One region of the Planococcus shenhongbingii genome, then DNA from elsewhere that is predicted to be linked to it. Evidence: a T-box and tRNA genes for the amino acid it is inferred to sense, from the RefSeq annotation. Region 1 holds a T-box; the other regions hold tRNA genes.
What was found. The T-box of region 1 lies ahead of serS (serine--tRNA ligase). A T-box ahead of a tRNA ligase gene usually reads a tRNA of that ligase, here a tRNA-Ser.

Region 1 (6,997 bases):
TTCATATTTTTGCTACGGGACTTATATAATATGATAAAATGGCATGGGGAAACTTACAGATGGAGGTATTTAATTAAGTGAGAAATGTAGTTAAAATAACGATTTTATTGACTGTAATGGCTGTATTTTTAACTGTTGGGATACCGCAGCCAACCAAAGCGGCAGATTCTTTGAATATAAAGGCAGATGCTGCCATTTTAGTAGATGCTGATTCGGGCAAAATATTATATGGACAAAATGCTGAGGCTTCTTTAGGTATTGCCAGTATGACCAAGATGATGACAGAATACCTGTTATTTGAAGCGATTGAAGATGGCCGAGTGTCCTGGGATCAGGAGTATACGGTAACAGATTATGCTTATAAAATTTCACAGGACATGAGCCTAAGCAATGTGCCGTTGCGAAAAGGGGAATCGTACACTATTCAAGAGCTGTATGAAGCGCTGGCTATTTATTCTGCAAATGCGGCTACAATTGGAATTGCTGAAACGATCGCTGGGACTGAAGAAGAATTCGTCCGGCTGATGAATGAGAAAGCGAAAGAATTGGGTCTGACAGATGCCAAATTGGTCAATTCAACCGGTTTGAGCAATTCGCTTTTGATGGGAATGCACCCGAAAAATACGGGTCCTAATGATGAAAACGTTATGTCGGCCAAGTCCGTGGCGAAATTAACTAAAGCGCTGTTGGACAAGTATCCGGAAGTGCTAGAGACGACAAAAATTCCTTATAAGGTGTTCCGTGAAGGAACGGCCGATGCAACAGGCATGTTGAACTGGAATTCAATGCTTCCAGGTCTGGCTTATGAATACGAAGGTGTTGATGGTTTAAAAACCGGCAGTACGGATTTTGCTGGCCATAGCTTTGCCGGCACTGCAAAACGCGGAGACACTCGCCTGATCGCCGTTGTCATGAAAGCAGTTGATGATAAAGGCATCGGTTCTTATAAAGCACGTTTTGATGCCACCCGGGTATTATTCGATTTTGGTTTCGGCCAGTTTAAAACAGAGGAAGTTGTTCCTGCAGGTTATCAGTTTAAAGGAAAAGAAACTTTGCCGGTAATCAAAGGAAAAGAAGATGAAGTTAAGATTGCGGTTAAAGAACCAATTACGATGATGATCCGCACAAGTGATAAAGATTCGTATAAGCCTGAATTAGTCATTGATGAATCGTTAATGACAGATGGCAAGATTGAAGCTGAAATTGAGAAAGACCAAGTGATTGGAACTGTGAAGCTTGTAAAAGAAGAAGGCAAGGATTACGGCTATTTGAATGAAACCACTGATGCTGTAGAAGTGATTGCGACAGAAAAAGTAGAACGGGCCAACTGGTTCTCGTTGTCTATGCAAGCTGTCGGCAGCTTTATGGGCAGTATGTGGACAGGCGCACTTGATTTTGTAAAAGGATTATTCTAAATAAAAAGCAGTTCATCTTTTGGGATGAACTGCTTTTTTCAATGGGATGTTCCAGCATTCCATAAGCTGCAGGATGCCTTGTTCAATTTCATCTTCCGTCAATCCACCAAACCCCAGGACAATTTGCGGAGGAGAAACTGTTTTCCCTTCGACATCGTATGAACCTAAGCCAAAGACGCGAATGCCTGCATGTTTAGCTCGTTCAACCAATTCTCTTTCTGTGATAGAGGTTTGAATGGTTAAGACAATATGCATGCCGGCTTGCTGCCCGGATACGGTCACAGCTGGTGCAAATAACAGCAAAAGCGATGTTAAATGCTCAAGCTTTTTTTTGTAAAGTTTGCGCATCCGGTTCAAATGGCGGGAAAAATGCCCTTCTTTCATGAATTCCGATACCAGCTGCTGGTCCATACGCGGCACGGACGAAGAATAATGAAGGAAAGTCCGCTGATAAGCGCGCAGCAAGCGTTTTGGCAGAACCATATAAGCAAGCCGCAAAGATGGCATGAGCGATTTAGAAAACGTACTGATATAAATGACCCGGCCGCTTAAATCCATGCTCTGGAGGGCGGGGATAGGACGGCTCGTGTAACGGAATTCACTGTCGTAGTCGTCTTCAATGATATAGCGCTCCGGCTTTGCAGCTGCCCAGTTCAATAATTGGGCGCGTTTAGTAGCGCTGAGCACAGAGCCTGTTGGAAATTGATGAGATGGTGTGACATAGGCGATATCCACTTCTGAAGCCTCCAGTTCCATAACATTAATGCCATCGTCTTCTATGCTGATTGGCACTGCTTTTCGGTCATGGTGCGCAAAAATGCTGTGGGTTAATGGATAGCCCGGATTTTCAAAGCCAAACACGACCGTTTTATCAAGCAAACGGATCAGCAGAGGCATCAATTGTTCGGTTCCGGAGCCAATAATGATTTGCTCCGCACTACACACTACTCCCCGTGATTGAAATAAATAACGGGAAATTTCATGGCGCAATGCTTCATCACCTTGAGGATGCCCCGTCAATAGCAATTCATGGTTTATCTCATCCAGCACAACTTTTGACAATTTACGCCATGTGGAAAAAGGAAACGAATGGGTATCAATTTTTCCTGGATTAAAGTCGTACCGGTACTCAAGACGTTCATTAGCCAACGGTTCATCCTGCGGCATGTCCAGATAAGCCAATTCTTCTACCGGCTGTGCATAAAATCCTTTACGGGCTCTTGACTCAATAAACCCTTCAGCAACCAGCTGGCCATAGGCGAGTTCAACCGTAGTTTGGCTGATGTCCAGGAACTCAGCAAGCTTCCGTTTACTGGGCAACTTGGTATCGACGGAAATTTTACCAGAAATAATGGCTTGTTTTATTTCCTTGTAAAGCTGTTTATATAAAGGGGTGCTATTCTGCCGTTGAAGTTGAAACATGAGCATATCCATCATTCTTTCTCCTAACTGACCTTATGAATTAATATGAATCTGAGTATTTCTATATGGTCAAACTCTATTATACTGAAAATATTATGAAAAGGGGGAATTATTGATGAGTGAACATGGAACAGATCGTGTCAAACGAGGAATGGCAGAAATGCAAAAAGGCGGTGTTATTATGGACGTGGTCAATGCAGAGCAAGCGCGTATTGCAGAAGCTGCTGGTGCTACTGCTGTTATGGCACTGGAACGTGTCCCTTCTGATATCCGCAGAGACGGCGGTGTAGCCCGCATGGCAGACCCGCGCATTACAGAAGAAGTGATGAAAGCTGTATCCATTCCGGTGATGGCCAAAGCACGCATTGGCCATATTGTGGAGGCGCGTATACTAGAAGCGATGGGCGTTGATTACATAGATGAAAGTGAAGTGCTGACGCCGGCCGATGAAGAATTCCACTTGTTAAAAGACACTTATACCGTGCCATTTGTCTGTGGCTGCCGCAATTTGGGCGAAGCGGCGCGACGCATTGGTGAAGGGGCTTCGATGCTTCGTACAAAAGGCGAGCCGGGAACCGGCAATATTGTAGAAGCGGTCCGCCATCTGCGCCAAGTAAACGCAGAAGTGCGTAAAGTCGTGACGCTGAGCGATGATGAATTGATGACGGAAGCGCGCAATTTAGGTGCTTCCTACGAATTCCTGAAAGAAGTGAAACGCCTTGGCCGTTTGCCGATCGTCAACTTTGCGGCCGGCGGTGTTGCGACGCCTGCCGATGCTGCGTTAATGATGGAACTTGGGGCAGACGGCGTGTTTGTCGGATCCGGTATCTTCAAATCGGAAAACCCGGAACGCTTCGCTCGTGCGATTGTGGAAGCGACGACGCATTACCAGGATTACAAATTAATCGCTGAATTGTCGAAAGACCTGGGCATTGCTATGAAAGGCATTGAAATTTCCACGATTGCAGCAGGAGACCGCATGCAGGAGCGGGGCTGGTAAGATGAAACGAGTCGGAGTGCTGGCATTGCAAGGAGCTGTACGCGAGCATGTTCAATCAATTGAAGCAAGTGGAGCGGAAGCGGTCTTGGTGAAATGGCCAAAAGATCTGGAAGCTTTGGATGCCTTGATTTTGCCAGGTGGAGAAAGTACGACGATGCGCCGCTTGATCGACCGCTATAGCTTGATGGGGCCGTTACGTGAATTTGCAGCTTCTGGAAAACCGATGTTCGGCACTTGCGCAGGGTTGATTTTGCTCGCCGGCAAGGTCGTCGGATATGACGAACCTCATCTGGGCGTCATGGATGTCATCGTAGAGCGCAATTCGTTCGGCCGCCAAGTCGACAGTTTTGAAGCATCTTTATCCATTAAAGGCATTGATAATCCGTTTGAAGCGGTCTTTATCCGGGCACCGCATATTGTCAGCGCTGGTCCAACCACTGAAGTGTTGTGCGAACATGATGGGAAAATCGTCATGGCAAGAAGCGGCCAGTTTCTTGGCTGTTCATTCCATCCGGAGTTGACAAAGGATCACCGGATTACCGAATACTTTTTAAGCATGATCCCTTCAGAAACTGGTATTCTCTTGCCAAATTAATCAGTTTATAGTAAAGTATGATTAATTTAAAAGTAGAAACGTTGATGGGGAATAGTAATACGTCTGTTTTTCCAAAGAGAGCCGGTGATTGGTGCAAACCGGTGAAAAGCGCGTGTGAATCCACTCCTGAGTTGCATGGCGACACAAGCCATTGCCGGTTTAAAGGCCGTTATGTAATGAAGAGGATTGGCTTTTGCCGATCAATCAGGGTGGCAACGCGGGTAGCTCTCGTCCCTTTACCAAGGGATGAGGGCTATTTTTGTTGTCTTTTTTCCATTAACCGAAAATTGAAGGAGGAACCAGCATGTTAGACATTAAATACGTACGTGCCAATTTTGAAGAAGTAAAAACAAAACTAGCGAAACGCGGGGAAGATATTTCCGTTCTTAATGATTTCGAAGAAATGGACGCAAAGCGCCGTGAATTGATTGCCCAAACAGAAAAGTTAAAGGCAGAACGCAATGAAGCTTCACAAAACATCGCGACCATGAAACGCAATAAAGAAAATGCGGATGAAGCCATTGCGAAGATGCGTGCAGTCGGCGACGAAATCAAAGTGATTGATGATCAATTGCGGGAAGTGGAAGAGCGCTTGAATTACATCATGATGCGCGTGCCGAACATTCCGCATGACAGTGTGCCGGTCGGCGATTCTGAAGACGATAACGTGGAAATCCGCACTTGGGGCACTAAACCGGAGTTTGGGTTCGAAATCAAACCGCATTGGGATCTCGGAACAGATTTGAACATCATCGATTTTGAACGGGCCGCAAAAGTGACGGGCAGCCGTTTCGTGTTTTACCGCGGTCTTGGTGCACGCTTGGAACGCGCACTCATCAACTTCATGATGGATCTGCATCAGGAAGAACACGGCTACGAAGAAATGCTGCCGCCGTATCTGGTTAATCGCGAAAGCTTAACTGGAACGGGCCAGCTTCCAAAGTTTGAAGAAGATGCTTTCTTGATTGAAAAAGAAGATTATTTCCTGATTCCGACATCTGAAGTGCCGGTTACAAACTTTTACCGCAACGAAATTCTAGATGGGGAAATTCTGCCTCAGGCCTTTGCCTCTTACAGCGCGAATTTCCGCTCTGAAGCAGGTTCTGCGGGCCGTGACACGCGCGGGTTAATCAGACAGCATCAATTCAATAAAGTCGAACTGGTGCGCTTTGTAAAGCCGGAGGATTCTTATGATGAATTGGAGAAATTGACGGGACATGCTGAGAAAGTATTGCAGCTTCTTGGATTGCCTTACCGCGTCTTGAAAATGTGTACCGCGGATCTGGGCTTTACCGCTGCAAAAAAATACGATATTGAAGTTTGGATACCAAGTCAGGAAATGTACCGGGAAATTTCTTCTTGCAGTAATTTCGAAGATTTCCAGGCACGCCGCACCAATATCAAATTCCGCCGCGAACCAAATGGCAAGCCGGAATTTGTGCATACCTTGAACGGCAGCGGGTTAGCTATTGGGCGGACAGTAGCGGCTTTGCTGGAGAATTGCCAACAACAAGACGGATCGATTTTAATTCCGGAAATACTGCGTCCGTATATGGGCGGCAAAGACGTTATTAAATAAAAACTGAGGCTCAAAAGCAAAATGCTTTTGGGTCTTTTTTTATTTTTCGCCAGAACGGGTAAAGAACAGCTAAAGCCATTTGAGAGGAGTTGTTGATATGGAGGACCTATCATTTCAATGGATTAAAACGAACGGCATTACCTTGCATACGGCAGTAGCGGGTCCTGAAGAGGGGCCGCTTGTCATTTTACTGCACGGCTTTCCGGAATTTTGGTTTGGCTGGAAAAAGCAAATTGAACCGCTCACCAAAAAGGGCTACCGCGTCGCAGTACCGGATCAGCGCGGTTATAATTTAAGCGACAAGCCCCAAGACATCGAAAGCTATAGCTTGGATTTACTGCGGGACGATGTAGTTGGATTAATCGAGCATTTCGGCAGAACCAATGCGGCCATCATCGGCCATGACTGGGGAGGGGCAGTAGCCTGGCATTTGGCCTCTACGAAGCCGCAGTACGTTGAAAGAATGATTGCAGTCAATATTCCGCATCCCCAGGCTATGCCGAGGGTACTGAAGCGCAATCCATTGCAATGGGCAAGAAGCTCGTATATCGCTTTTTTCCAATTACCGGATTTACCGGAGAAAATGCTGGCTGCGGATTATTTCAAGACGATGGTAGGGAGCTTGGTATCAACAAGCAATCCGGATACATTTAGTGAGGAAGAGCTGGCCGCTTATCAGGAGGCATGGGATCAGCCAGGTGCGTTGACGGCCATGCTCAATTGGTACCGGGCGATCCGGCAAGGCAACGTCCTGCAAGTACCGGAACAAAAAATCAGCGTCCCTGTTCGCATCATCTGGGGGATCGGCGATCAATTCCTGTCAACGGAACTGGCAAAGGAAAGCCTGAACTTTTGCGAAGACGCTGAATTGGTGTTTGTCGGAGAAGCGACCCATTGGATCCATCATGAACAAGCTTATATCCTCAATCTGCTTATTGAGCAGTTTTTAACCAAAGAAAAAGCGGCAGCCCTATAAGAGCTCCCGC
Region 2 (6,997 bases), 1.1 Mb from region 1:
GGGAGTCAGACTGCGAGTGATAAGATCCGTAGTCAAGAGGGAAACAGCCCAGACCACCAGCTAAGGTCCCCAAATATCCGTTAAGTGGAAAAGGATGTGGCGTTGCTTAGACAACCAGGATGTTGGCTTAGAAGCAGCCATCATTTAAAGAGTGCGTAATAGCTCACTGGTCGAGTGACACTGCGCCGAAAATGTACCGGGGCTAAACGGATTACCGAAGCTGTGGATGGACATCAACGATGTCCGTGGTAGGAGAGCGTTCTAAGGGCGTTGAAGCGGAACCGGAAGGATTCGTGGAGCGCTTAGAAGTGAGAATGCCGGTATGAGTAACGAAAGACGGGTGAGAATCCCGTCCACCGAATGCCCAAGGTTTCCTGAGGAAGGCTCGTCCGCTCAGGGTCAGTCGGGACCTAAGTCGAGGCCGATAGGCGTAGACGATGGACAACAGGTTGATATTCCTGTACCACCTCCCCGCCGTTTGAGCAATGGGGGGACGCAGAAGGATAAGGCGAGCGCGCCGTTGGTTGAGCGCGTCCAAGCCGTGAGGCGGGAAATGAGGCAAATCCCATTTCCATAACGTTGAGCGGTGACGGCAAGGGGCGTATGCCCTGGAGTCCCTGATTTCACACTGCCAAGAAAAGCCTCTAGCGAGGCGGGAGGTGCCCGTACCGCAAACCGACACAGGTAGGCGAGAAGAGAATTCTAAGGTGAGCGAGTGAACTCTCGTTAAGGAACTCGGCAAAATGACCCCGTAACTTCGGGAGAAGGGGTGCTCTGGTAGGGTGTTACAGCCCGAGAGAGCCGCAGTGAATAGGCCCAGGCGACTGTTTAGCAAAAACACAGGTCTCTGCCAAACCGTAAGGTGACGTATAGGGGCTGACGCCTGCCCGGTGCTGGAAGGTTAAGGGGAGTGCTTAGCGCAAGCGAAGGTGCGAACTGAAGCCCCAGTAAACGGCGGCCGTAACTATAACGGTCCTAAGGTAGCGAAATTCCTTGTCGGGTAAGTTCCGACCCGCACGAAAGGCGTAACGATCTGGGCACTGTCTCAACGAGAGACTCGGTGAAATTATAGTACCTGTGAAGATGCAGGTTACCCGCGACAGGACGGAAAGACCCCGTGGAGCTTTACTGTAGCCTGATATTGACTTTTGGTGCAACTTGTACAGGATAGGTAGGAGCCTTTGAGCCCGGAGCGCCAGCTTCGGGGGAGGCGTCGGTGGGATACTACCCTGGTTGTATTGAAATTCTAACCCGCACCCCTGATCGGGGTGGGAGACAGTGTCAGGCGGGCAGTTTGACTGGGGCGGTCGCCTCCTAAAGAGTAACGGAGGCGCCCAAAGGTTCCCTCAGAATGGTTGGAAATCATTCGCAGAGTGTAAAGGCACAAGGGAGCTTGACTGCGAGACGGACAGGTCGAGCAGGGTCGAAAGACGGGCTTAGTGATCCGGTGGTTCCGCATGGAAGGGCCATCGCTCAACGGATAAAAGCTACCCCGGGGATAACAGGCTTATCTCCCCCAAGAGTCCACATCGACGGGGAGGTTTGGCACCTCGATGTCGGCTCATCGCATCCTGGGGCTGTAGTCGGTCCCAAGGGTTGGGCTGTTCGCCCATTAAAGCGGTACGCGAGCTGGGTTCAGAACGTCGTGAGACAGTTCGGTCCCTATCCGTCGCGGGCGCAGGAAATTTGAGAGGAGCTGTCCTTAGTACGAGAGGACCGGGATGGACACACCGCTGGTGTACCAGTTGTTCCGCCAGGGGCATCGCTGGGTAGCTATGTGTGGCCGGGATAAGTGCTGAAAGCATCTAAGCACGAAGCCCCCCTCAAGATGAGATTTCCCATTGCGCAAGCAAGTAAGATCCCTCAAAGACGATGAGGTAGATAGGTTCGGGGTGGAAGCGCGGCGACGCGTGCAGCTGACGAATACTAATCGATCGAGGACTTAACCAAACTGTTTGTTCAATGTCGCATATCCGGTTTTGAAGGCGCAAGTAAAAAGTTTTTTCAAAAAAAGCTTGATATACTTTATATTATTGGTATAATAAAACTTGTCTTTCAAAACAAAATTAGTCTGGTGATGATGGCAAAGAGGCCACACCCGTTCCCATCCCGAACACGGCAGTTAAGCTCTTTTGCGCCAATGGTAGTTGGGGGTTTCCCCCTGCGAGAGTAGGACGTTGCCAGGCTGATCAATATTATTCCGAAGTAGCTCAGTGGTAGAGCACCGCACTGTTAATGCGATGGTCGTAGGTTCGAATCCTACCTTCGGAGCCATTCTTTTGGAGAGCTGTCCGAGTGGCCGAAGGAGCATGATTGGAAATCATGTAGGCGGGCAACCGTCTCAAGGGTTCGAATCCCTTGCTCTCCGCCAGTAGATAACTTCAATAATCAAGGCCCCTTGGTCAAGCGGTTAAGACACCGCCCTTTCACGGCGGTAACACGGGTTCGAATCCCGTAGGGGTCACCAACACTTTAATTACCTGGAGGATTAGCTCAGCTGGGAGAGCATCTGCCTTACAAGCAGAGGGTCGGCGGTTCGATCCCGTCATCCTCCACCATTTCCTAAATACATAACTTCAACAAGGCGTTAAAAATTTTCTTCTATATAATATAATGGCCATTGAAGAAGTAGACGGAAAGAAAATCATCACCTATATTATTGTCGCGGGTAGAGCAAATCGCTGAACGAAGACAGCGATTAACACCGAAGCAGCCGAAGGCGATGCAGGTGTCCATTACGAAACGCGCGTAAGAGAAACAAAGTATCACCTATATTATTGTCGCGGGGTAGAGCAGTTCGGTAGCTCGTCGGGCTCATAACCCGGAGGTCGCAGGTTCAAATCCTGCCCCCGCAACCAAAATGGTCCCGTGGTGTAGCGGTTAACATGCCTGCCTGTCACGCAGGAGATCGCCGGTTCGATCCCGGTCGGGACCGCCATTTTTACATAACAAAATGGGTCAGTAGCTCAGTTGGTAGAGCATTAGATTGAAGCTCTAAGTGTCGGCGGTTCGATTCCGTCCTGACCCACCATTTTTTTATATCTCCATGCCGGAGTAGCTCAACTGGTAGAGCAACTGACTTGTAATCAGTAGGTTGAGGGTTCAAGTCCTTTCTCCGGCACCACTAGGTGGGGTAGCGAAGTGGCTAAACGCGGCGGACTGTAAATCCGCTCCTTCGGGTTCGGCAGTTCGAATCTGCCCCCCACCACCAGTTTTATAGGGGCATAGTTTAACGGTAGAACAGAGGTCTCCAAAACCTCCGATGTGGGTTCGATTCCTACTGCCCCTGCCAATTTTTAAATTATATGATGGCGGTCGTGGCGAAGTGGTTAACGCACCGGATTGTGATTCCGGCACTCGGGGGTTCAATTCCCCTCGTCCGCCCCATGTTTTTTATTTTAATGAATGATTTATATACTAATGATAATATGGCGGTCGTGGCGAAGTGGTTAACGCACCGGATTGTGATTCCGGCATTCGGGGGTTCAATTCCCCTCGTCCGCCCCATCCAGTTATTGGGGTATAGCCAAGCGGTAAGGCAACGGGTTTTGATCCCGTCATGCCCTGGTTCGAATCCAGGTACCCCAGCTTTTGCGGAAGTAGTTCAGTGGTAGAACGCCACCTTGCCAAGGTGGAGGTCGCGGGTTCGACCCCCGTCTTCCGCTCCAACATTTTTGGCGGCATAGCCAAGTGGTAAGGCATGGGTCTGCAACACCCTTATCACCGGTTCGAGTCCGGTTGCCGCCTCCATAATAATTTGCCGGCGTGGCGGAATTGGCAGACGCGCGGGACTCAAAATCCCGTTCCTTCACGGGAGTGTCGGTTCGACCCCGACCGCCGGTATCTTTTAAAAGGACCTGCCTGTCCTTTATAAGCCCCCAGTTTTGATTAACTTCAAAACTGGGGGCTTTTTTGTGCTTTCTTTCTTTAGCAAAGAACTTTGCATCTTTTATTATAAATGATATTGTTATTAATATTCAGACAATTCATAGGGATGGAGGAGATGCTATGACTTATAAGTTGATTAAGAACGGGCATTTAATTGATGGAACGGGGAATCAGGTATTTCATGAAGCAGCGATACTTTTAAACGGCAACCGTATAGAAGTTATAGGAAAGCTTTCAGAAATGAAAATTCCTGAAGAAGGTATAGAGGAAATTGATGCACAAGGCGGTTATATTCTTCCAGGATTGATTGATACACATGTGCATATCGCTATGCAGATAAAAGATATACGCGAAACTTTAAAGACACCGTTCGCCTTAAAATTTTATGAAGCAATCGGCTATATGAAAAACACTCTTAATGCTGGAGTGACTACTGTCCGTGATGCAGGATTTGCGGATTTTGGCATTAAACAAGCAGTAGAAAACAGGTTGGTTGCGGGTCCTCGGATGCAGCTGAGCATTAATCCTCTAACAATTACAGGTGGACATGGAGACTCCTGGATGAGATCGGGGCTGGACATTACCGCTAAAAGCTATCCGGGAATGCCAGAAGGGATTTGTGACGGCCCCGAACAGGTGAGGCAAAGAGTTAGGGAAATGCTCAGAGCGGGTGCTGAAGTAATTAAAGTACATGCGACAGGAGGAGTGATGAGTCCGACAGATCATCCGGAATTCACCCAGTATTCCCAAGAAGAGTTGTCGATTATTGTAGAAGAAGCGACATTCCGGGGTGGCATAAAAGTAATGGCACACGCCCAAGGAGCTGAAGGTATAAAAAATGCCGTGCGTGCAGGCATTCATTCGATTGAACATGGCATCTTTTTGGATGATGAAGCGATACAGTTGATGCTCGAAAAAGGGACTTATCTGGTGCCGACTTTACTGGCCCCGGTATCAGTTGTAGAAGCAAGTAAAATGAATGAAAGCATGCCGGATTATGCAGTAAAAAAAGCAGCTGAAATAGTGGAGGTCCATAAAGAAAGCATAGCAAAAGCTTATCAAGCAGGAGTCAAAATCGCAATGGGGACTGATGCTGGGGTAATGGCCCATGGCACAAACTTGCGTGAACTGGGCTTAATGTGTGAGATCGGCATGTCTCCGATGGAGGCCATTGTAGCAACCACCAAAGTGGCTGCAGAGTGTTTGGGATGGGATGAACAAATTGGAACTGTTGAGGCCGGGAAATTGGCGGATATAATTATCACAAAAAACAATCCTATAGAAGATATTCGCTCTCTTGAAAATACAGACAATATAGTAGCCGTGATCAAAGATGGAATTATAGAAAAGAATTTGATTTTTTAAATACCTTAATTAGGCAGAAATATGGACGGAGTCGAAAAAGGCGAGTAAGATAGTTTTCGAATAATTTCGTAATGTTACAGCAATGTAAATTTATATTAATATAGTATGAATTTAATGTAAAGTAGTATATTATATAAAAGCTCAGAGTTTACTTTATGAATATAGCGGAGGTAAGAAAATGGCTTTCAAAAAGAAAGATAAGTTTGCAGTTTTGTTAAGTGAAATCGCATTGAATTTAAAAGAAAGTGCTGCCTATTTTGCAGATTTCAAGCTAAGAGAAACCAGCGATTTGAAAATTTTCTCTAATACAATGAAAGATTATGAGACCAAAGGTGACAACTACGTTCATACAGTCATTCAAGATCTAAACCAAGCTTTCATTACACCGATTGAACGGGAAGATATCTTAGCGCTGGCCATGACAATGGATGATGTTTTAGACGGGTTAGATCACACGGCTTCTATGTTTGAAATGTATTCTATAGTCAATGCCGACGAATTCATGCTGGAATTTGTTGAAGCAATCCGTTTAAGCACGATTGAAATCGAAACTGCCGTAGACTTATTGTCTTCTAAGAAATTGCCTGCAATGAGAGAGCATGCAATAAAAATTAAAGATTACGAATCACAATGTGACGTGACTAGACGCCACGCTATCAAACATTTATTCCAGACGGAAAAAGATCCAATCCGCATTATGCAATACAAAGAAATTTATGAAGAATTAGAAGAAATTGCAGACCATTGCCAAAAGGTAGCAAATACATTCGAATCAATCATAATGAAAAACGCTTAAGGAGCAAGATGACTCATGGATATGGTTCTGCTTTTAACGGTATTAATTGTCGTTTTTGCTGTAATTTTTGACTTCATAAACGGATTTCATGATACAGCCAACTCAATCGCTACTTCGGTGTCTACGAAAGCATTGAAACCGCGCCATGCCATTTTATTGGCTGCTATCATGAACTTTGTAGGAGCTATGGCATTTACAGGTGTTGCTAAAACAATTACGAAAGATATTGTGGATCCGTTCACTTTAACTAACGGATCAGTTGTGATTCTTGCAGCTTTGCTAGCTGCCATCGCATGGAACTTGATTACCTGGTATTACGGGATTCCAAGCAGTTCCTCCCATGCCTTAATCGGTTCTATTGCTGGTGCAGCTATCGCCGCAGCAGGCTTTGCAGCTTTGAATTATGGAGGATTTTTAAAGATTCTTCAAGCATTGATCTTTTCGCCGATTCTGGCTTTTGTTGCGGGTTATATTGTCTACAGCATCTTTAAAGTAGTGTTTAGAAATCACAACCTTACCAAAACAAATCGGAATTTCCGCCTTGTTCAAATTGCGACTGCGGCATTGCAATCATTTTCACACGGTACAAACGATGCCCAAAAAGCAATGGGGATCATTACAATGGCTTTGATTGTAAATGGTTATCAGTCTTCAGATGACATTCAATTCTGGGTGCAGTTTGTATGTGCGCTTGCGATGGCTTTGGGAACTTCTGTAGGCGGTTGGAGAATCATCAAAACAGTTGGCGGAAAGATCATGAAAATCCGTCCTGTCAATGGTGTAGCAGCTGACATTACAGGGGCTGCGGTAATCTTCGGGGCTACATTCATTCATTTGCCAGTCAGTACTACGCACGTCATTTCTTCATCCATTATGGGTGTAGGGGCTGCTCACCGGCTGAAAGGCGTAAAGTGGGGAACAGCGCAAACGATGTTGTTTACATGGATC
Region 3 (6,997 bases), 1.3 Mb from region 1:
TCTCCTTCAACCGGTGTATAAAGATGCTGAATATCCCTTATCTTCATTAATTTAGGTGTTTTTGGCACAAACATATGGGAACTATGCTCGTTAAAGACTTCACTGATCATGTTAACCACAAATTGATGTTCCGAGCGGTTCTTTTTGTCATTCAGTAATTCATTGCCAAGCTTTTCATCCTTTTCCACCGTGTTGCCTCGGGGAGTGGAACCTGCCAAACATGTAGACAGGGCTAACCGGTCCTTCACTTTTACAAGCCTTTCCGGCGTAGCACCGAAGAACAATTGATTTTGTGCTTCCAAACCAAATAGGAAACTTTCAGGCTGTTCTTCAGATACTTGATAAAGAGCCGACGCAGATGAAAGCGGCTGCTCAAATTCTAATCTCAGGGAACGTGCAATCACCACTTTTTCGGCTTGTTTTGCTTTAATGAGAGCCGTCACTTTAGTAATCGAGTCCATGTATTGCTCTTTCTTAATTTCAGTACGTTCCACTACGAGCGGTTTTTGGTATTTCGGCCGTTCCATAACTTGGGCAGCATGGATCAGCCGATCACGTTCTTTCCGCAAAGCCTCAAATGCATTGAAGGTGGCGTCTTCATTTGTAATTAAATTGATGCTGACATACGCCTGATCATCTTTAATTATCATTTGAAATGATGGCACTGCAAAATAAGCTTGTGGAAAATGGGTCCATTCGCTTTGATTTTCATTTAACGGATCAAATGAAAATCCGCCAAATAATATGGGTTGCACATCTGCTTCTTCATTAACAATCTGGCTGCACAAATTCTGCCAATCTTGCTTGATTTCTTCAAACCGTCCATGATGATTTGGTGAAGCAAGAACATGGGCATGTCCAAGCCCAACTAAGGTAAATGTCTTTTCACGATTTTGCCAGAACATTCGCTTTCCTTGATAATGCTTATCCCCTGCTTCAAAAAATGCCAACGCCGACATTCTGGAGACTTCAATTGTTTCTGTGTAAAAACTGTACGCAAGATATCGCGTACTCGTATATTTTTCTGTCGATGAATTCTGTTGTGGATTCATCTTTTTCCCTCCGTTTTAAACTCGTTGCGTAAAAAATCGCAATCTGCTTCACTTTTTAATCTCTATCTTCTATCATACTCTTTTCTATTAAATTGAGCACAACATTTGCTGTATTTCCAATGAAATTGAAGGTGAATACAAAGGGAAAATTGTACAGAACGACACAATTATTTTTAGCTGACAATGGCTGCCTGGATGATTCAATAAACTTGTCTTTTAACCTTGAAAGACTTTTGTAAAGAGATTCTCAAAGTCATGCCAATCATGATAAAGATAGCAGCATTGTCTTTAGAAGTATTTTTTTGTATTGACTAGAGAGGTATGGTTTCTACCTATTGCTTTTTTAGCTGTTTTTCTTTGTAATGTGTTTGCCATTGTCATAATCGGTATAACCATACATAGCTAAACTTCATTTAAAAAGAATTATCGTTCCATTCAAGCCATTAGCAATAAAAAAAGAGCCACTTTAAAATCAAGTGACTCCTTTATTGAACTTTATCAAAAAAAGAGACATGCATTAGAATGCATGTCTCTTTTAGTATGACCCCTACGGGATTCGAACCCGTGTTACCGCCGTGAAAGGGCGGTGTCTTAACCGCTTGACCAAGGGGCCAATTACTGGCGGAGAAGGAGGGATTTGAACCCTCGCGCCGGTTTCCCGACCTACACCCTTAGCAGGGGCGCCTCTTCAGCCACTTGAGTACTTCCCCAGTATGGCTCCGAAGGTAGGATTCGAACCTACGACCATCGCATTAACAGTGCGGTGCTCTACCACTGAGCTACTTCGGAATGGTGGGCCTAAATGGACTCGAACCATCGACCTCACGCTTATCAGGCGTGCGCTCTAACCAGCTGAGCTATAGGCCCATATGTATAATAATTAATGGAGCGGGTGAAGAGAATCGAACTCTCATCATCAGCTTGGAAGGCTGAGGTTTTACCACTAAACTACACCCGCAAAAAAATGGTGGGTCAGGACGGAATCGAACCGCCGACACTTAGAGCTTCAATCTAATGCTCTACCAACTGAGCTACTGACCCATTTTGTTATGTAAAAATGGCGGTCCCGACCGGGATCGAACCGGCGATCTCCTGCGTGACAGGCAGGCATGTTAACCGCTACACCACGGGACCATTTTGGTTGCGGGGGCAGGATTTGAACCTGCGACCTCCGGGTTATGAGCCCGACGAGCTACCGAACTGCTCTACCCCGCGACAATAATATAGAAGAAATAAAAATGATAGTCCACACATTTTGAAAAAAATGGAGGAGGAAGAGGGATTCGAACCCCCGCGGGATTTGACTCCCCTGTCGGTTTTCAAGACCGATCCCTTCAGCCAAACTTGGGTATTCCTCCGTGCTAATAAAATGAATGGTGGACCTTGCAGGACTCGAACCTGCGACCGGACGGTTATGAGCCGTCTGCTCTAACCAACTGAGCTAAAGGTCCTAAAAAAGTGGCGGCAGAGGGGATCGAACCCCCGACCTTACGGGTATGAACCGTACGCTCTAGCCAGCTGAGCTACGCCGCCAGGATCTTTATTATATAGTTGGTGGAGCCTAGCGGGATCGAACCGCTGACCTCCTGCGTGCAAGGCAGGCGCTCTCCCAGCTGAGCTAAGGCCCCATTGAATGGTCGGGAAGACAGGATTCGAACCTGCGACCCCTTGGTCCCAAACCAAGTGCTCTACCAAGCTGAGCTACTTCCCGAACTGAATTGCTGAGTGGTGAAAAAATATGGCGCGCCCGAGAGGACTCGAACCTCTAACCGCTTGATTCGTAGTCAAGTACTCTATCCAATTGAGCTACGGGCGCATATGATGAAAACCTACGGTTTTTGCAAAACCAAATGGTGCCGAGGACCGGAATCGAACCGGTACGGTAGTCACCTACCGCAGGATTTTAAGTCCTGTGCGTCTGCCAGTTCCGCCACCCCGGCATAGGGTCGGCTATTGGTGCAAAAAAATTGGAGCGGAAGACGAGGTTCGAACTCGCGACCTCCACCTTGGCAAGGTGGCGTTCTACCACTGAACTACTTCCGCAAAAAATGGTGCGGGTGAAGGGAGTCGAACCCCCACGCCCGAAGGCGCTAGATCCTAAGTCTAGTGCGTCTGCCAGTTCCGCCACACCCGCGTGGCAATGAAATTGTGAAAAAATGGTGAGCCATGAAGGATTCGAACCTTCGACCCTCTGATTAAAAGTCAGATGCTCTACCAACTGAGCTAATGGCTCGAACAGGAATGGTGCCGGAGAAAGGACTTGAACCCTCAACCTACTGATTACAAGTCAGTTGCTCTACCAGTTGAGCTACTCCGGCGACAGAGAAAAATGGTGGAGGATGACGGGATCGAACCGCCGACCCTCTGCTTGTAAGGCAGATGCTCTCCCAGCTGAGCTAATCCTCCGTTATGTATGCCCAGCAATGTCCTACTCTCGCAGGGGGAAACCCCCAACTACCATTGGCGCAAAAGAGCTTAACTGCCGTGTTCGGGATGGGAACGGGTGTGGCCTCTTTGCCATCATCACTGGACTGTTTGGTTTTTAAAAGACAAGGTTTATTATACCAATCCCCGATGGGATTGCAAGCTTTTTTTGAAAAAAACTTGTGCCTTGCGCCTTCAAAACCGGATATGCGACATTGAACAAACGTATTTGGTTAAGTCCTCGATCGATTAGTATTCGTCAGCTGCACGCGTCGCCGCGCTTCCACCCCGAACCTATCTACCTCATCGTCTTTGAGGGATCTTACTTGCTTGCGCAATGGGAAATCTCATCTTGAGGGGGGCTTCGTGCTTAGATGCTTTCAGCACTTATCCCGGCCACACATAGCTACCCAGCGATGCCCCTGGCGGAACAACTGGTACACCAGCGGTGTGTCCATCCCGGTCCTCTCGTACTAAGGACAGCTCCTCTCAAATTTCCTGCGCCCGCGACGGATAGGGACCGAACTGTCTCACGACGTTCTGAACCCAGCTCGCGTACCGCTTTAATGGGCGAACAGCCCAACCCTTGGGACCGACTACAGCCCCAGGATGCGATGAGCCGACATCGAGGTGCCAAACCTCCCCGTCGATGTGGACTCTTGGGGGAGATAAGCCTGTTATCCCCGGGGTAGCTTTTATCCGTTGAGCGATGGCCCTTCCATGCGGAACCACCGGATCACTAAGCCCGTCTTTCGACCCTGCTCGACCTGTCCGTCTCGCAGTCAAGCTCCCTTGTGCCTTTACACTCTGCGAATGATTTCCAACCATTCTGAGGGAACCTTTGGGCGCCTCCGTTACTCTTTAGGAGGCGACCGCCCCAGTCAAACTGCCCGCCTGACACTGTCTCCCACCCCGATCAGGGGTGCGGGTTAGAATTTCAATACAACCAGGGTAGTATCCCACCGACGCCTCCCCCGAAGCTGGCGCTCCGGGCTCAAAGGCTCCTACCTATCCTGTACAAGTTGCACCAAAAGTCAATATCAGGCTACAGTAAAGCTCCACGGGGTCTTTCCGTCCTGTCGCGGGTAACCTGCATCTTCACAGGTACTATAATTTCACCGAGTCTCTCGTTGAGACAGTGCCCAGATCGTTACGCCTTTCGTGCGGGTCGGAACTTACCCGACAAGGAATTTCGCTACCTTAGGACCGTTATAGTTACGGCCGCCGTTTACTGGGGCTTCAGTTCGCACCTTCGCTTGCGCTAAGCACTCCCCTTAACCTTCCAGCACCGGGCAGGCGTCAGCCCCTATACGTCACCTTACGGTTTGGCAGAGACCTGTGTTTTTGCTAAACAGTCGCCTGGGCCTATTCACTGCGGCTCTCTCGGGCTGTTCACCCTACCAGAGCACCCCTTCTCCCGAAGTTACGGGGTCATTTTGCCGAGTTCCTTAACGAGAGTTCACTCGCTCACCTTAGAATTCTCTTCTCGCCTACCTGTGTCGGTTTGCGGTACGGGCACCTCCCGCCTCGCTAGAGGCTTTTCTTGGCAGTGTGAAATCAGGGACTCCAGGGCATACGCCCCTTGCCGTCACCGCTCAACGTTATGGAAATGGGATTTGCCTCATTTCCCGCCTCACGGCTTGGACGCGCTCAACCAACGGCGCGCTCGCCTTATCCTTCTGCGTCCCCCCATTGCTCAAACGGCGGGGAGGTGGTACAGGAATATCAACCTGTTGTCCATCGTCTACGCCTATCGGCCTCGACTTAGGTCCCGACTGACCCTGAGCGGACGAGCCTTCCTCAGGAAACCTTGGGCATTCGGTGGACGGGATTCTCACCCGTCTTTCGTTACTCATACCGGCATTCTCACTTCTAAGCGCTCCACGAATCCTTCCGGTTCCGCTTCAACGCCCTTAGAACGCTCTCCTACCACGGACATCGTTGATGTCCATCCACAGCTTCGGTAATCCGTTTAGCCCCGGTACATTTTCGGCGCAGTGTCACTCGACCAGTGAGCTATTACGCACTCTTTAAATGATGGCTGCTTCTAAGCCAACATCCTGGTTGTCTAAGCAACGCCACATCCTTTTCCACTTAACGGATATTTGGGGACCTTAGCTGGTGGTCTGGGCTGTTTCCCTCTTGACTACGGATCTTATCACTCGCAGTCTGACTCCCAAGCATAAATCACTGGCATTCGGAGTTTGTCTGAATTCGGTAACCCGGGATGGGCCCCTAGTCCAAACAGTGCTCTACCTCCAGGATTCTCAATCTTGAGGCTAGCCCTAAAGCTATTTCGGAGAGAACCAGCTATCTCCAGGTTCGATTGGAATTTCTCCGCTACCCACACCTCATCCCCGCACTTTTCAACGTGCGTGGGTTCGGGCCTCCAGTAAGTGTTACCTTACCTTCACCCTGGACATGGGTAGATCACCTGGTTTCGGGTCTACAACTGCATACTCATTCGCCCTGTTCAGACTCGCTTTCGCTGCGGCTCCGACTTCTCATCTTAACCTTGCATGCAATCGTAACTCGCCGGTTCATTCTACAAAAGGCACGCCATCACCCATGAACGGGCTTTGACTAGTTGTAGGCACACGGTTTCAGGATCTGTTTCACTCCCCTTCCGGGGTGCTTTTCACCTTTCCCTCACGGTACTGGTTCACTATCGGTCACTAGGGAGTATTTAGCCTTGGGAGATGGTCCTCCCGGATTCCGACGGAATTTCACGTGTTCCGCCGTACTCAGGATCCACTCAGGAGGGCACGCCTTTTCGGCTACGGGGCTGTTACCCAGTGTCGCGGACCGTTCCAGGTCGCTTCGCCTAACGCGTGCTTTTGTAACTCCGTATTGAGTGTCCTACAACCCCAAGAGGCAAGCCTCTTGGTTTGGGCTGTTCCCGTTTCGCTCGCCGCTACTCAGGGAATCGCATTTGCTTTCTGTTCCTCCAGGTACTTAGATGTTTCAGTTCCCTGGGTCTGCCTTCTCATGTGCTATGAATTCACACATGGATCCTGCCCCATTACGGGCAGGGGGTTCCCCCATTCGGAAATCTCCGGATCAATGCTCACTTACAGCTCCCCGGAGCATATCGGTGTTAGTGCCGTCCTTCTTCGGCTCCTAGTGCCAAGGCATCCACCGTGCGCCCTTTCTAACTTAACCAAGTTGGTTACATAGAAAGTCGACCGATCGCTCGGTCTCATCACTTGTGTTGCGTTGTTTCGTTTGTTTCAATGTCGTCATATCCAGTTTTCAAAGAACAAGTTGTTGAAAGTCACAAAAAAAGGCATCGCTGCCAAGGTGTGAACCTTCAAAACCGAACGCAAAACGTCAACCGGAACCGTGAGGTTCCGTTCCGAAGTAATCCTTAGAAAGGAGGTGATCCAGCCGCACCTTCCGATACGGCTACCTTGTTACGACTTCACCCCAATCATCTGTCCCACCTTCGGCGGCTGGCTCCCACAAGGGGTTACCTCACCGACTTCGGGTGTTACAAACTCTCGTGGTGTGACGGGCGGTGT

Region 2: it encodes a tRNA-Ser, which carries the amino acid that the T-box ahead of serS (serine--tRNA ligase) is inferred to sense. The anticodon was not compared.
Region 3: it encodes a tRNA-Ser, which carries the amino acid that the T-box ahead of serS (serine--tRNA ligase) is inferred to sense. The anticodon was not compared.

What each region holds. Positions count from the first base shown of each region.
Region 1 is NZ_CP129235.1:16,906-23,902, forward strand. Features, by position in the region: gene QWY16_RS00060 (D-alanyl-D-alanine carboxypeptidase family protein) at 117-1,415, shown strand; gene pdxR (MocR-like pyridoxine biosynthesis transcription factor PdxR) at 1,428-2,849, opposite strand; gene pdxS (pyridoxal 5'-phosphate synthase lyase subunit PdxS) at 2,953-3,837, shown strand; gene pdxT (pyridoxal 5'-phosphate synthase glutaminase subunit PdxT) at 3,839-4,432, shown strand; T-box leader at 4,465-4,671, shown strand; gene serS (serine--tRNA ligase) at 4,737-6,011, shown strand; gene QWY16_RS00085 (alpha/beta fold hydrolase) at 6,109-6,987, shown strand; gene tadA (tRNA adenosine(34) deaminase TadA) at 6,982-6,997, opposite strand, start outside.
Region 2 is NZ_CP129235.1:1,119,339-1,126,335, forward strand. Features, by position in the region: rRNA gene QWY16_RS05475 (23S ribosomal RNA) at 1-1,950, shown strand, start outside; rRNA gene rrf (5S ribosomal RNA) at 2,071-2,186, shown strand; tRNA gene QWY16_RS05485 (tRNA-Asn) at 2,200-2,274, shown strand; tRNA gene QWY16_RS05490 (tRNA-Ser) at 2,282-2,371, shown strand; tRNA gene QWY16_RS05495 (tRNA-Glu) at 2,393-2,467, shown strand; tRNA gene QWY16_RS05500 (tRNA-Val) at 2,483-2,558, shown strand; tRNA gene QWY16_RS05505 (tRNA-Met) at 2,782-2,858, shown strand; tRNA gene QWY16_RS05510 (tRNA-Asp) at 2,863-2,938, shown strand; tRNA gene QWY16_RS05515 (tRNA-Phe) at 2,956-3,031, shown strand; tRNA gene QWY16_RS05520 (tRNA-Thr) at 3,049-3,124, shown strand; tRNA gene QWY16_RS05525 (tRNA-Tyr) at 3,128-3,211, shown strand; tRNA gene QWY16_RS05530 (tRNA-Trp) at 3,219-3,292, shown strand; tRNA gene QWY16_RS05535 (tRNA-His) at 3,312-3,387, shown strand; tRNA gene QWY16_RS05540 (tRNA-His) at 3,432-3,507, shown strand; tRNA gene QWY16_RS05545 (tRNA-Gln) at 3,517-3,588, shown strand; tRNA gene QWY16_RS05550 (tRNA-Gly) at 3,594-3,668, shown strand; tRNA gene QWY16_RS05555 (tRNA-Cys) at 3,677-3,750, shown strand; tRNA gene QWY16_RS05560 (tRNA-Leu) at 3,760-3,843, shown strand; gene QWY16_RS05565 (metal-dependent hydrolase family protein) at 4,009-5,253, shown strand; gene QWY16_RS05570 (DUF47 domain-containing protein) at 5,432-6,049, shown strand; gene QWY16_RS05575 (inorganic phosphate transporter) at 6,065-6,997, shown strand, end outside.
Region 3 is NZ_CP129235.1:1,325,364-1,332,360, reverse strand. Features, by position in the region: gene QWY16_RS06660 (isochorismate synthase) at 1-1,052, opposite strand, end outside; tRNA gene QWY16_RS06655 (tRNA-Glu) at 1,594-1,665, opposite strand; tRNA gene QWY16_RS06650 (tRNA-Ser) at 1,672-1,762, opposite strand; tRNA gene QWY16_RS06645 (tRNA-Asn) at 1,767-1,841, opposite strand; tRNA gene QWY16_RS06640 (tRNA-Ile) at 1,843-1,919, opposite strand; tRNA gene QWY16_RS06635 (tRNA-Gly) at 1,937-2,010, opposite strand; tRNA gene QWY16_RS06630 (tRNA-Phe) at 2,018-2,093, opposite strand; tRNA gene QWY16_RS06625 (tRNA-Asp) at 2,111-2,186, opposite strand; tRNA gene QWY16_RS06620 (tRNA-Met) at 2,191-2,267, opposite strand; tRNA gene QWY16_RS06615 (tRNA-Ser) at 2,318-2,410, opposite strand; tRNA gene QWY16_RS06610 (tRNA-Ile) at 2,427-2,503, opposite strand; tRNA gene QWY16_RS06605 (tRNA-Met) at 2,512-2,585, opposite strand; tRNA gene QWY16_RS06600 (tRNA-Ala) at 2,605-2,680, opposite strand; tRNA gene QWY16_RS06595 (tRNA-Pro) at 2,687-2,763, opposite strand; tRNA gene QWY16_RS06590 (tRNA-Arg) at 2,792-2,868, opposite strand; tRNA gene QWY16_RS06585 (tRNA-Leu) at 2,904-2,992, opposite strand; tRNA gene QWY16_RS06580 (tRNA-Gly) at 3,021-3,095, opposite strand; tRNA gene QWY16_RS06575 (tRNA-Leu) at 3,102-3,186, opposite strand; tRNA gene QWY16_RS06570 (tRNA-Lys) at 3,210-3,285, opposite strand; tRNA gene QWY16_RS06565 (tRNA-Thr) at 3,295-3,370, opposite strand; tRNA gene QWY16_RS06560 (tRNA-Val) at 3,383-3,458, opposite strand; rRNA gene rrf (5S ribosomal RNA) at 3,468-3,583, opposite strand; rRNA gene QWY16_RS06550 (23S ribosomal RNA) at 3,706-6,638, opposite strand; rRNA gene QWY16_RS06545 (16S ribosomal RNA) at 6,848-6,997, opposite strand, start outside.